Parashewanella spongiae: one gene and its partner. Each later gene encodes a partner of the first gene's protein in a complex. Links are inferred from orthologs where the notes say so. Each region holds a gene or a part of one and is shown in the gene's direction. Other genes may lie near its edges.

What was found.
Region 2: the proteins of E2I05_RS19240 (region 1) and dsbB are in contact, whole or in part, in a solved structure (PDB 2HI7), measured with the Escherichia coli proteins. The link is inferred for Parashewanella spongiae from one-to-one orthologs.

What each region holds. Positions count from the first base shown.
Region 1 is NZ_CP037952.1:4,871,481-4,878,326, forward strand. The notes cover bases 3,986-6,837. They hold E2I05_RS19240 (thiol:disulfide interchange protein DsbA/DsbL), read left to right. Parts: upstream 3,986-5,033; coding sequence 5,034-5,642; downstream 5,643-6,837. Other genes in these bases: E2I05_RS19235 (serine/threonine protein kinase), read left to right, coding at 3,986-4,902; E2I05_RS19245 (thiol:disulfide interchange protein DsbA/DsbL), read left to right, coding at 5,722-6,330; E2I05_RS19250 (hypothetical protein), read left to right, coding at 6,455-6,837. Also shown: E2I05_RS19205 (DUF1223 domain-containing protein), read right to left, coding at 1-65; E2I05_RS19210 (Rho-binding antiterminator), read left to right, coding at 159-389; E2I05_RS19215 (lipid-binding SYLF domain-containing protein), read right to left, coding at 1,036-1,611; E2I05_RS19220 (hypothetical protein), read right to left, coding at 1,704-2,564; E2I05_RS19225 (hypothetical protein), read left to right, coding at 2,799-3,392; E2I05_RS19230 (DUF3630 family protein), read left to right, coding at 3,471-3,836; more of E2I05_RS19235, read left to right, coding at 3,829-3,985; more of E2I05_RS19250, read left to right, coding at 6,838-6,846. UniProt on the Escherichia coli protein: Required for disulfide bond formation in some periplasmic proteins such as PhoA or OmpA. Acts by transferring its disulfide bond to other proteins and is reduced in the process. DsbA is reoxidized by DsbB. Required for pilus biogenesis.
Region 2 is NZ_CP037952.1:2,725,937-2,732,805, reverse strand. The notes cover bases 1-2,875. They hold dsbB (disulfide bond formation protein DsbB), read left to right. Parts: upstream 1-1,116; coding sequence 1,117-1,635; downstream 1,636-2,875. Other genes in these bases: E2I05_RS10665 (lytic murein transglycosylase), read right to left, coding at 2,211-2,875; E2I05_RS10670 (YcgN family cysteine cluster protein), read right to left, coding at 1,679-2,119; nhaB (sodium/proton antiporter NhaB), read left to right, coding at 1-1,046. Outside these bases: more of E2I05_RS10665, read right to left, coding at 2,876-3,233; E2I05_RS10660 (YcgL domain-containing protein), read right to left, coding at 3,453-3,731; septum site-determining protein MinC, read left to right, coding at 3,855-4,520; septum site-determining protein MinD, read left to right, coding at 4,542-5,351; cell division topological specificity factor MinE, read left to right, coding at 5,355-5,618; E2I05_RS10640 (HvfA family oxazolone/thioamide-modified RiPP metallophore), read right to left, coding at 5,674-6,129; E2I05_RS10635 (Nif3-like dinuclear metal center hexameric protein), read right to left, coding at 6,671-6,869. UniProt on the Escherichia coli protein: Required for disulfide bond formation in some periplasmic proteins such as PhoA or OmpA. Acts by oxidizing the DsbA protein.

The sequences.
Region 1 (6,846 bases):
AAGCTTTGCGCTTGAGTACCCGATGCTAATGCCACCAATAACGCGCCAATAATCATTCGAACCATATTTACCTCGCACCGTATGCATATTTTCTCTATTGCTTATAAGACCACTTACTTGTTAAGTTCATTTCAACCTTCACTTCATTATAAGTTACCATGATGACGCCATATCAACCTATTAGCTGCAGCCTTTATGATCAAATCGAACTCGCCTGCATAAAAGGGAAAACCATCAAAATTGAACTACTTGATGGCAGTGAGATCACCGCCGTACCGAAAACAACTGAAACCCACTCTGACAAAAACGAGTATTTAGTGCTGACAAATGCTGAACAAGAGGTAAGTATTCGACTGGATTTAATCGCAATGCTTCATTTCTGCCTCTAAACTGAATGAATAGGCTCAAAAAGGCAGGAAGTGGATGAAAAATGAAATATCTATTCTGCACCTTAGTTTTATTACTTTTTCAGACAGCAAGTCTGGCGCACTAAACAGAAAAAATTCAGATATCCATTAACTTCGTCAATAAGTCAAACTGCTTCATGAGCAAGTTTGTCGCTTAGAATCAGAATTGCCACACATAAATTTAAACTCAGCAGGAGCTGCCGCTGCGTACTGTGTTACATGCAGCAACACAGTACGCCTAAGAAAATCAAATTTTTCATTAAGACATTGATCATTCAGGATTAAATTTTGTGCTTTTTGAGCGTTTACCTGTTTAAGACGTGAGCCATGAAGCTAAGGGATCTAGCGATTTAGAAAGTACCAATCTTTGTCATACCAGCGGAGGCTGGTATCCAGTGACTTTTATAGAAAAAACAAAGGCACGAGACTACCGACATACAAAACTGTCGTTACTTCGTTTCCAGCCTGCGTTGGAATGACGAGAACTCATCGGTATACTTTCTTCCGCAACTTTCCTAAGCCATCTAAGTGAGCGGCTCACAAAACAGAACAATGAACGCTCAAAAGCATCAAAGACAGTAACAACGATTGATGAACACAATAATTTTTATTCTGGGGGGAAGAAAAATTATCTCGGGTTAAAACTGAAAGATTGTCCGGCCAACGAAGCTTCAAGCATCAAGCCACCTTTCGCGACCGTGAAAACGGCCAAGCCGTTAATGTATTCACCCGCTGAGGCTTGTTTACCACCCGATTGTCCTGCCCCTACAGAATTACCTGTTGTACCAATTTGAGCATTGGCGCCTAAATTAATCGCAACGGCCGTGGCTTGTGCATTAAATTCGAAATTGCCACGAGTAAATGTGTCGTAAGCTTTTTTATCTTTAAAGAAAATGATTTCACTGTAAGCTTGCCCACCAATCTGAAACCCTATTGATAATTGTGTTAAGGTCGTATCACCAGTGTTTATTCCGGCTTGGTACACTTTACCTTGCCCATAGGCGCCACCAACTCCCAGCCCAGCTTTACCGACAGTAGGAAAAATGGCGTAACCATAAGCATTATTCAAATATCGCTGTGTTTCAGAGGCGTGAGAAAAATTATCTACGGCTTGTGAATAGCTGTCCGATGCAAAAGCGTTTGATATTGTTAAGTTAGTAACAATAAGGACAATAAGATATGTGATTCGATAATACGACTGCATGATGCTTACCTATTTATATTTAGAAACATTAACTCAGAATATCGACTATTCACTTTAGAGCTCTTTTTTTATGCATTCATGTCAGTTTAAATTCAGAAATCTTTACCTTGAATTACCTTAGATAAGAATGCCTTTTCATCTTGATTCAACACAGTTTCGTTCTGCTCTGATGCTTTAGCATCATGACTTGTATTCAATCCCGATTGATACCCAATAATAGTAAGCTGCTGTAAACGATAAATAGCTAACAAATACAAGGTTAACAATAAACTTAGTTGAATCGCAGTTTGAGCAAAAAGGACAAATTGATCGCCTAAAATAAACGATAAGCTCGCCAACAAACTCCGCACAAACCAATTTACTATCACGGCACTGGCTAAAATTAATAGCCAGCGTATAGTGACATCGGAAAGTGGTTCAGTGTTAATACTGAGTTGCTGTTTATATCGACGTATTAACTTCACGATACAAATAGAATAAATAATAACTTGAATCATCAACAGAACCGGTAACAAAACACCTAAAAAAGTCATGTTATGCATTGATTCACTCATTATAAAACTGGACAAGTTATAATGGGTTGTGGAGAAAAAAACCACACTAAGCGCCACTATTGCAGCTGGAACTAAGTGCCACACTAAGACACTAGAATGTGTCGCTGTAGGCAAAGTTTGGCGACAGTATTGATAAAGCAGCGGCATTAATAGAAAATAAATAGGGGTCATTAACGCCAATAATAAGTGCATTGGCAAAGGTGTGTTTTCACGGTTGAGCAACCCTGTAAAAAAGTAAACCGCTAAGGTGATAAATATCAAAAATTTCGTGTGATTTTTCGCACTGTCTGAATGTTTTTTCCAAATCAAGAACATAAAGGCAAGCACGACGCAGTGAATACCACCAATCAGTGATAACCACCAATACGCTTGATGCAAAAATTCCACTAACGAACTCAAATAGATACTCCAATTCAATTAAAAATGCTTAAAAATCATCATTTTTATTGATTATGATGACTAAATATCGAAAAACTTAGCAAAAATGCAAATAAACACTTGATTTTATAGTCACCATTGCTCTAAATATAGCCTTGACTGGTTAATTATTCGACTCTAACATTTCATCACCTTGGAATGTGAGCGAATTAACACATCAATGATTAACAACATTACTTGATAGAGGAAAGGATTTTGGTTAAATTTTTAGCACTGGTTGTAATCGTAGGGTTGGGATATTTTTTATACAACCGTGCCCGTCGCAAAGACAGCAGTGAAACTCTGCCAACCTCTGAAAAAGCCCCTACTCCTACAGAGACTGAAGAAGTCGTGGCTGTAGAAGATTCACCAAAGGCTGAAACTCAACACGAAGATGAACCTGAAGTCGCCGTGGTTGCTGAAGCTCCTCAGCTTGATTGGGCCGATGACAATTTAGTTAATGCCATGACTCAAGTGAATAGATCTGACGATTCAAACCAACAATACCAAGGCATGCTCTCGGCCATTGCTGTGTGTTATAAGCAACGCAAAACACAGCAATATTTGATCTTTGGCTATTCATTGAGTCAGCAATATCAAACTCTGTTTGGGCAGCAGGAATCATCAGCCAAACTAAATGGCACAGGTTTTATGCAATTAGCCACACTTGCCACAGATAATGGCGATTTCGATTTGGCCATCAATTTGTGTCAACAAGCCTTGGATAACGACTTATCTGACGGCACCGTGACCGGATTCGAAGGTCGTATCAAGCGCATACAACAAGCGCAAAAGAAAGCAGCTCAATAAAGCAAATACAGCCGTTCCATTGAAGGGTATAATCCATCACTAATTTATACGCCCAAATACTTTTCAATGGAACTTTAAGTGGCCAATCCTTTACTCAAATTTAACCTTCGCCATATTCAACTCGACACAGAATCAATGAACCTTCAATTTCAAGCCGACATTGATTTTGAACAGTTCGACTTATTTGCTGATGTTTTCATTCAATCTATTGATTGTCGCTTAATAGAAAAACACTGGGGCGCAGATCGTCATCAATGGCTTATCAATTTCGAAGGTTGTTATATTTCACTCAACTATGAATTTTACGGTGACTGCTGCTGGCTGAGCGTCGAGCAAGCGTCTGATATGGAAACTTTACGCTTTTTGTCCGGTCTAATTCAAAATGCTATTGTTGAACCCTTGGCTGAAACATCGCCACCAGACGCGGAGAGTGCAAATGAATAATGACACATTATCTGTTGAAGGCAATTACGGCAATCAACACTCGGATAGCATCATCCAAACGCCTGAAATCAATGATGTGCCAAGTGCAGGCTTCCATTACCAATCTCTCACTCCCGATAGCATTCTTGATGCCATCGAAAGCATAGGTATTTATCCTGAAACAGGGCTATTGGCATTAAACAGTTATGAAAACCGCGTCTACCAATTTCGCAGTGATGATGGCAAACGCTATGTCGTAAAGTTCTACCGTCCCGAACGTTGGAGCGACAAGCAAATCATAGAAGAACATGAGTTTTCGTACGAAATCGCTGACGCTGAAGTGCCACTTGCTTTGCCACTCACCATCAATGGCACCACGTTACATGAACATAATGGGTTCAAATTTTCGTTATTCCCCTCTATTGGTGGGCGTAATTTTGAAGTCGACAATTTAGAACATTTGGAAATCGTTGGTCATTTTATCGGGCGCTTGCATCAATGTTCTATGCGTCAAGATTTTGATCACCGTCCCATGTTAACTCCTAAAAACATGGGTGATGATGCCATTGCTTGGTTAAGAGACTCTGGTCATATTCCTCAATCACTTGCCGAGCCATTTTTTACCATTGTTGAGCATGTTCTATCCGAAGCGAAAAGCATTTGGATGAATATTGATTGTCAACACATTCGACTACACGGTGACCTGCACCCCGGCAACATTTTATGGACGCCCGATGGTCCTGGATTTGTGGATCTCGATGACGCTCGCAGCGGCCCAGCAATCCAAGATCTATGGATGATGCTCACTGGCGATCGCACACAACAAACCATGCAATTAGAAATTCTGCTCGAAGCTTATGAAGACTTTTGCGAGTTTGATACTCAGCAATTAAAACTGATCGAACCTTTGAGAGCACTAAGAATGTTGTATTACAATGCATGGATCAGTCGACGTTGGGACGATCCAGCATTTCCAATGCATTTTCCATGGTTTAATACTGAAAAATATTGGGAACAACAAATTTTAGCCTTTAAAGAGCAGCTGTCGGCATTGAATGAACCACCATTAACCTTAATCCCTTACTGAATTTGTAACAATTTCAGTAGCAAATTTCGTGAAATTTACTTGAGTTAATAGGTAAAAACGTATTATGTTATCGGCAATTATACAGTTCCGTTCGGTAATGAAGTTCCAACTTACATAAAATAGGATACCAAATGAAAAAGATATTATTCATGGCTGCGGCTTTATTTTTAGTCCCTATGCTCTCACAAGCAGCGCAGTATAAAGAAGGCGTCCATTACACCGTTATTCATGACGGGGCAGAAACTGCCAAGCCAGAAATCAAAGAATACTTTTCATTTCTTTGTGGTCATTGTTTTAACTTCTACCAAACCGTACTTCCAAAGCTTAAAAAAGGCTTACCAGAAGGCGTGACATTCAAACAATCACATGTTGACTTCCTTGGCGGTAAAGTGGGTGTCGAACTCACTAAAGCTTTTGCTGTGGCTTATCAGCTCAATATTTCAGCCAAAATGGAAAAAGCATTTTTCAATGCAATTCATGTACAACGTAAACGTTTAGTATCAGCAGATGATATTCGCCAAGTCTTTATTAGCAATGGTGTAGACGCGAAAAAATATGATGCCGCGGCGAGTTCATTTATGGTGAATGCACAGGCTAAAAAAATGGGCCAAGATGCACGAAAAGCTAAAGTAACGGGTGTACCCGATCTTGTCGTCAACGGTAAATACCGCATTGAAAAAGGCGCGATTAAATCGTGGGATGATTACCTAGCGATTGCGTTTTATTTAGCAAAAAAATAAGTAATACTCATATATATCAATTAGGGAGCTCAGGCTCCCTTTTTTACACTTATCGTTATTTCTATTCCAAGAACAAAAGATGAAACGCTCATTGACAGCACCACTCATAATAATCATATTGTCATTACTTCCAGCAATGTCGCACGCTACTGAATTCAAGCAAGGCGTTCATTATCAAGCGATTGATAACCCATCAGTTACATCCACACCAACGTTTACTGAATACTTTTCATTTTTTTGTGCTCAGTGCTACCGATTTTCAAAAACGTTCGCACCTGTTGTCCGCAAGAAACTGCCTACAAACATCAAATTTAGACAAGTGCATGTTGACGGCTCTCAGGTCACGAATGAACTCAGTAAAGCCTATGTACTTGCAGAGCGGCTCCACAAAGACATTGAAGTTGAAACTGTTTTATTCGATGCAATTCATCAACACAAAGATCGTCCAAAGAATATCGAGGACGTTCTCAAATTAGTCACCCAATCAAGCCTTAATGATAAAAGCTACGCACAAGTTAATTCATTTACCGTTAATTCAGCCGTTGCCGCGAACCGAGCCGAAGTAAAGCACTTTAACATCACCGTCATCCCCACCCTCATCGTCAACGGCAAATACCAAATTAATTATTCATCGCTTAAATCAGAACAGCAACTGATTGAGTTAGTGACGTATTTAGTGGCTAAATAGACAGTTTTTGTCGGTAGTCTAGTGCCTTTTTCTTGTTCGAAGACAGTCGCTGGATACCAGCCCACTCTTGTATGACATATTATAGGTTTGCTTACGCAGAGCTCAGCTAAAATGAGGAAGTTAAATGAAGTTTGCTCAAACTCGGTTTCAAGATAATTTTTCACGTTTTTACGAAGCATTTTGTTATATCTGTTATTTAACCTTTGTGGCTGTCATTCTTAATTATGTATTTTCTATTGATTCCAGTTTTGTTAAGCAGGAAATATTTATTGTCATTATATTTACGATTGGCACTTTCATTTACATCAAAATTAAATTTAAGTCGGGTTCTCACTCATTAGAAATTGATGAAAATAAAATTATATTTAAAGATGAAAGGTTCATTACAGAAATAAAGAAGGCTGATTTTCAAGGTTATCGGATTACTACGCTCATGCCACATCGAGTAGTGATAAAAAACAAAATCTACGGTAAAACCTCTTTCAGTTATTATGCTTTTTCGCCCAAACAACGTAA
Region 2 (6,869 bases), 2.1 Mb from region 1 along the record:
CAAAAGAAGAACGACAGCAACTTAACGAGGAAGAACTCGAAAACTTCCGCGGCTTTTTACGTAATCTTCTGTTACATGCTGGTGTAGGTACGGCTCTTGGTGGTGTTTGTACCATGGTCGGTGAACCTCAAAACTTGATTATCGCGGCACAAGCAAACTGGGGATTCGGTGAGTTCGCACTTAGAATGTCACCAGTCACTTTTCCTGTTTTTATCGCTGGTATTATTACTTGTGGTTTGGTAGAGAAATTCAAGATTTGTGGCTATGGTGTTCAATTACCAGAGGCTGTTCACAAAATCTTATCAGATTACGCAGAACATGAAGACCGAACTAGAACACAAAAAGATAAAGTTAAACTAATTGTCCAAGCTCTTGTAGGCGTATGGTTAGTTGTTGGTTTAGCATTCCATCTTGCTTCTGTAGGTCTCATTGGATTGTCTGTAATCATAATTAATACCGCGTTTAACGGAATCACAGATGAACATGCATTAGGGAAAGCATTTGAAGAAGCTTTACCTTTCACAGCATTATTAGCTGTCTTCTTTGCTATTGTTGGTGTAATTATTGACCAACAACTATTTGGACCAGTGATTCAATGGGCTCTGAGTTTCGAAGGAAACACTCAGCTTGTTGTTTTTTATATTGCAAATGGTTTGTTATCGATGGTAAGTGATAATGTTTTTGTAGGTACGGTATACATTAATGAAGTTAAAACGGCTCTGATTAATGGTCAAATTACAAGAGACCAATTCGATTTACTTGCAGTGGCCATTAACACGGGTACAAACTTACCTTCAGTAGCAACTCCAAATGGACAAGCAGCCTTTTTATTCTTATTGACTTCGGCATTAGCTCCACTTATACGTTTATCTTATGGTCGTATGGTTTGGATGGCATTACCTTACACAATTGTTTTATCTATTGTTGGCGTAATGTGTATTCAAATGGGATTACTGGAAGATCTCACTCAGTATTTTTATGATTCACAATTATTAATGCATCATACGGTGAGCGAAGTTTTAGAAACGGCGGTTTCTAGCCATTAACATTTAAATTGTGTTGATATCGATAATATTAGCCCTCCAATTGGAGGGCTATTTGTAAACGGAGCTTGATTTGAACCAGTTAACTATTTTCTCTCAAAAAAGAATATCATGGCTGTTATTAATTGGAACCGCATTGGGATTAGAAATAACCGCTCTTTGGTTTCAGTACTTCATGAAGCTTGATCCGTGTGTGATGTGCATATATCAACGACTCGCCATTTTTGGAATCTTTGCAGCAGGGTTTATTGGTTTTATAAACCCAAAATCTAGGGCATTTAGGAGCATTGGGGTTTTATTGTGGGGAGTAAGTGCTGCTTGGGGCTTGAAAGTTGCCATTGAGCTTGTTCAGCTACAATCTAACCCATCTCCATTCGCTACTTGTTCATTTTTACCTGAGTTTCCAAATTGGATGCCACTTCATGAGTGGTTACCTTCTGTCTTTATGCCTACCGGCATGTGTAGCGATAGTCCTTGGAGTTTATTTAATGTAACCATGGGAGAATGGATGGTAGTGGTATTTATCATTTATATAATAACTTTTGGACTATTTTCTCTGCCTTCATTATTTGGATCTCTCAGAAAAGATTAACGAATAGCTCTAGAGTACTAACCTTATGGTTGTTAGTACTCTTTTATTCTATAAACTCTAAAGGCCAAGAAACTATGTGATTTTCAATATCGTCGATTTTTGTTTTGCAAACGGCCTTTCCTCTTACAGACATACCCTTTTTATGCATTTCACTCTTTGAGCCTGTGATAAGTGGATGCCAACTTGGAAGCTTTTGCCCTAAATATAAACGTTTATATGCGCAACTTTCAGGAAGCCAATCTAATTCAGGCAAATCTTGGATCTTAATAACGGTACACTCTGGAATTATACTCAAACGATTTTTGTATTTTTTACAACTACACTGTTTGAGGTTTAGGAGTTTGCAGGCCGAATTTGTATAGTAAAGTTTTTCTGTATCATCATCGATGAGTTTGTTTAAACAGCATTTTCCACAACCATCACATAATGATTCCCACTCTTCAGTAGACATTTCAGCAAGTGATTTTGATTCCCAGAACGGCATAATAGTTTTTTATAATGAAAAAAGGATAAATATATTACTACAAAACATCATCCTTTACCCCAACATAGAAATAAAAATTAAAATTGGATAGTCATGTTTCAGTTTGTAGTTGCTGCTTGCTTCGCCATTTCTTGATGGAGGCATTTAGGCGCTCAGAAAGAAAGAGGACGCTTAGGCTTTTATAATCATCAAAATTAGGCCATGTTTTGATGATTTTATAATTTTTATAAATTAAAAAATGACGGTCTTTTGTGTTAGCAGGTGTAAGGAAAGTGGCTAAAACATCAGGGCGGTTTGGAAGAGGACTTCCGGTAAACTTTGTAACGCCAAGTTTTCCCCATTGGGCGAAACTTTTAGTGCCGAGGTAACTATCTTTTGGCTCTGTTAAATTGCTTTTAATCTTAACTTGCCTTCCCCAAGTTAGAGAGTTATCCCAACCTGACTGCTGTAAAAAATAGGCAATAGTAGCAAAGCTGTCTAACTTATTATGCCAAATATCAAATTTACCGTCAGAGTCCCAGTCTTGACCGTATTTCTCAAAAAACTTAGGAGATATTTTTAACTGTCCCATTAAGCCGTTATGATCACTATTCAGTTCTTCGATACTCACCATATTTCTATTTAATGCCTCTGCGGCAGCAAGATATTGATTTCTGTCAAAATCAGACTGGCTAATAAAAGCTTTTGATAACATTACTGATAAAACGGAAAAGGAATCTAAGCTGGTACCCGCGTTTGAAAGTTCCCCCCACAATGCAAGAATAAATCGTGGTTGAACTTGGTAATGTTCACCAATTTCTGTGAGCTGCTGATGGTAGGTAATAAATAAATTAAGTAACTTGTCTACTTTTTCATCCGCAAGTGATTTGGTTAAAAAATCTTCGAAATGTACTTCAGAACTAGAATCGGCATTATTATTTATTACTTTTTTTCGAAAATATTTTAATTTTTCTTCAATTATAGAAATCGTTTGCTCTGTTACACCTAGCTGTATTGCTTCTTGATTTATAGAATCTGCGTATTGTCGAAAACTTTGTTCTTCAGCTGAAAGTGAGTGAGCAAGAAGTAAACTTGTACAGAATAACCCCGATCTTATTGTTCTAATAACTGCCATATATAAACCGTCCATGTATAACAAATTAAGCATTGGGTTATTGTCATTAAGTAAACAATATAAAGTGGTCAAGCTTAATTATTATAATACTTAAGTATGAATACTAGCGTAACGACAGTGTAAAACAACATGTTTTTGTTGAAATTAGTGACGAGGTTAGCTTTAAAAACCAATAATCATGATGGGTAAATATTGTCATACCCACCAATTTGGTGTGCTCTAGGCCTCTACCCCAAGCTCTTTCCGGTGAATGTCCAGTAAGTTTTCTTTTGGAGGTGGAATTTGTAAGTAAAACCCTTTGTTAAGAATTTCTTCTTTTACTCTGTTTATGTCAGCAATGCCTAACTTTTCTCTTTTACTGAGAGGCAAAAGCATGAGTAATTGAGGAGTACCAAACATTGCTAATAAAGGCTCTGGCACATTATCAAACTGCCCTTTTTTCTCTATAAAAAGATATGTTTCTTCTTTTAAACTACTTTTATAAACAGCACATATCATATTTGTCTACAAATCCCTAGGTTACAGCTTGCCAGTTAATGGTTCACACTATAACATGATGCTATAAAAAAATAATCTGAATCAGTATAATATCTGATGAAATTCAGGAGCGCGTAAGCCGGGATGCTAGAATCAAATCTCGAGTTAAAGGGTTCATCCTTTACTTTATCTGTTCTTCATTTAAAAAGTTCAGATTTGCAGCTGTTATCTAGAGAGTTAGATAACAAGCTTAATCAGGCACCTCAATTTTTTTTGGGTGCACCACTAGTGTTAAACTTCTCACTTATCGATAATGATAATTTTGATCTGATAGCATTAAGAGATATCTTATCGAATAAAAAACTTGTTATTGTAGGGATTACAGGTGCTGCACAATCCATTAATCAGCAAGCTAAATCAATTGGTCTTGCGATTATGAAATCCGGAAAATCAGTTAATTGCCCTCCTCCACCTGCAAGAACAACAATGTTAGTCAAAAAAACAGTTCGTTCAGGTCAGCAAATATATGCAAAAAATGCTGATCTCATCGTTATTGGTGCAGTGAGTAATGGGGCTGAAGTTATCGCTGATGGGAATATTCATATTTATGGAGCCCTACGTGGCAAAGCAATGGCTGGGGCTTCTGGTGATGAACACTCTATAATCATTGCAAAAAAAACTGAAGCTGAACTTGTTTCTATTGCTGGTCAGTATTGGTTAACAGAAAGTTTACAAGAGCATTGCGATGGGCTATCAGCTTGCATTCGCTTAAAAAATAAATCTTTAATTATTGAATCTTTAGCACTTTAGTTGCTAAATAAGGAAAAATATATGGCACAAATCATTGTTGTCACATCCGGAAAAGGTGGCGTCGGAAAGACCACCTCCAGTGCTGCGATTGCAACTGGTTTAGCTATGAAAGGCAATAGAACTGTAGTTATTGATTTTGATATTGGTTTACGGAACCTTGATTTAGTAATGGGTTGTGAACGGCGCGTAGTTTATGATTTTGTCAATGTTATCAATCAAGAAGCAAATCTCAATCAAGCTCTGATAAAAGATAAGCGCTGTGAAAATCTATTTATTTTGCCTGCTTCACAGACTCGTGATAAGGATGCTCTAACGAAAGAAGGTGTTGGTCGAATATTAGATGAATTGTCAAAACAATTCGATTATATTGTTTGTGATTCGCCAGCAGGGATTGAGCAAGGCGCAATGATGGCTTTATATTTTACAGATATTGCCATTGTAACAACAAACCCTGAAGTTAGCTCTGTACGAGATTCAGACAGAATTTTAGGGATGCTACAAAGTAAATCTCGAAGAGCAGAACAGAACCTTGAACCCATTAAAGAATTTTTACTTTTAACTCGCTATTCACCATCTAGAGTAAAATCTGGGGAAATGCTTAGTGTTGATGATGTATCTGAAATTCTTGCTATTCCATTACTCGGTGTAATTCCGGAATCTCAAGCTGTTCTCAAAGCTTCTAATTCGGGAGTTCCTGTAATTTTAGATGAAGCTAGTGACGCAGGACTTGCATACTCTGACGCTGTTGCTCGTTTATTAGGTGAAAATTTGCCTTTGCGATTTGTAGAAGAACAAAAGAAAGGATTATTAAAAAGGATATTTGGAAGCTAAATTATGTCTCTTATTGATTATTTTAAAATAAATAAAAAATCCTCCTCGGCATCTTTAGCCAAGGAAAGATTACAAATTATTGTTGCTCATCAAAGAGGAGCGCAAAGTACACCTGATTACTTTCCTAAGATGAAACAGGAAATTGTTGAAGTTATCAGAAAATACGTACAGATATCCGAGGATCAAGTCTCAGTTCACGTAGATCAAAATGATGAAAATCTTTCTGTGCTTGAGTTAAATGTTACTCTCCCCGACGGGGTGAAATAACTAATTTGTTAAACATTAAAGCTTGAACAGTTTTCAAGCTTTAATGTGTTTAATTTCAGAAACGATCTTCTTTTTTAGTTCCACAACGTCCCTCACCACACTTACCTTCTGCAGACATGCTTCCTCCACATTTGCTTTCATGTGCTGTCTTTCCTCCACACTTTCCTTCACCACTTTTTGCGGCTTTTCCTGTCATTTTTTCTCCACATTTACCTTCACCACACTTTCCCTTATGAGAACTCATGGATCCACATCTACCTTCACCACATTTGCCTTGTTGTGAAAGCTTTCCGCCACAACTTCCTTCGTGCCCTTTTTTCCCTCCGCAGTTCCCTTCTCTTGTCTTAACCCCAGTTCCTATTTGATTTCCACATGATCCCATGTAAAGTACTTTAGTTTGATCTTTGGTAATATTTTGAAACTTGAATCCTATGCTGGTTGAATGGGCATAAGGACAGAGCGCTACAGTGCCAATAGTTAGAACAATAACTTTTTGAATATGCGATTTCATAGCAGTACCTATTTTAAATAAGGACAGTTGCGGAAGAAAGTATACCGATGAGTTCTCGTCACTCCAGCGCAGGCTGGAAACAAAGTAACGACAGTTTTGTATCTCGGTAGTCTAGTGCCTTTGCTGGCATGACAAAGATTGGTACTTTCTAAATCGCTAGATCCCTAAGTGTGCAGTAAAACCAATCCTTACTCAAATTTGATCTACTCAGTGCTCTATCAGCGAGCACAATACAAACCTAATTGGAAGTGTCACAGCTGTTCTACATCAAGCCAATTAGATGATGTAGTTTGGTCGCTGGTAAGCTCCTAAAGGGCAAGAAGGAAGAAGGCCATTACTGCGTTACAAGTTTTTATATTATCCCGCTAGTATTGCAAACTTGCGCCTTGTACTGAAAGCCTTTCGCTCTTACTGAGCGATCACTATTGAATGTGGATTGGTCTAACACCTTACAATCAAAGTAATATACAAATAAGTCTCTGTCTTACAGCCAGTTTGAATAATGTATAGATTAAAAGTCTAATACAAAAAAACGTTAAGATTAAATAGGGTTGGGAATATCAATAAAATGATGTTCAAGACCAAATTGATTTGCTAAATGCTCACCCAAGGCTTGTACTCCATATTTCTCTGTCGCGTGATGTCCAGCCCCAAAGTAGTGAATGGTTTGCTCGGTAGCACTGTGAAAGGTTCTCTCAGATGCCTCACCACTGATAAAAGCATCAATGTTGAGGTTTGCA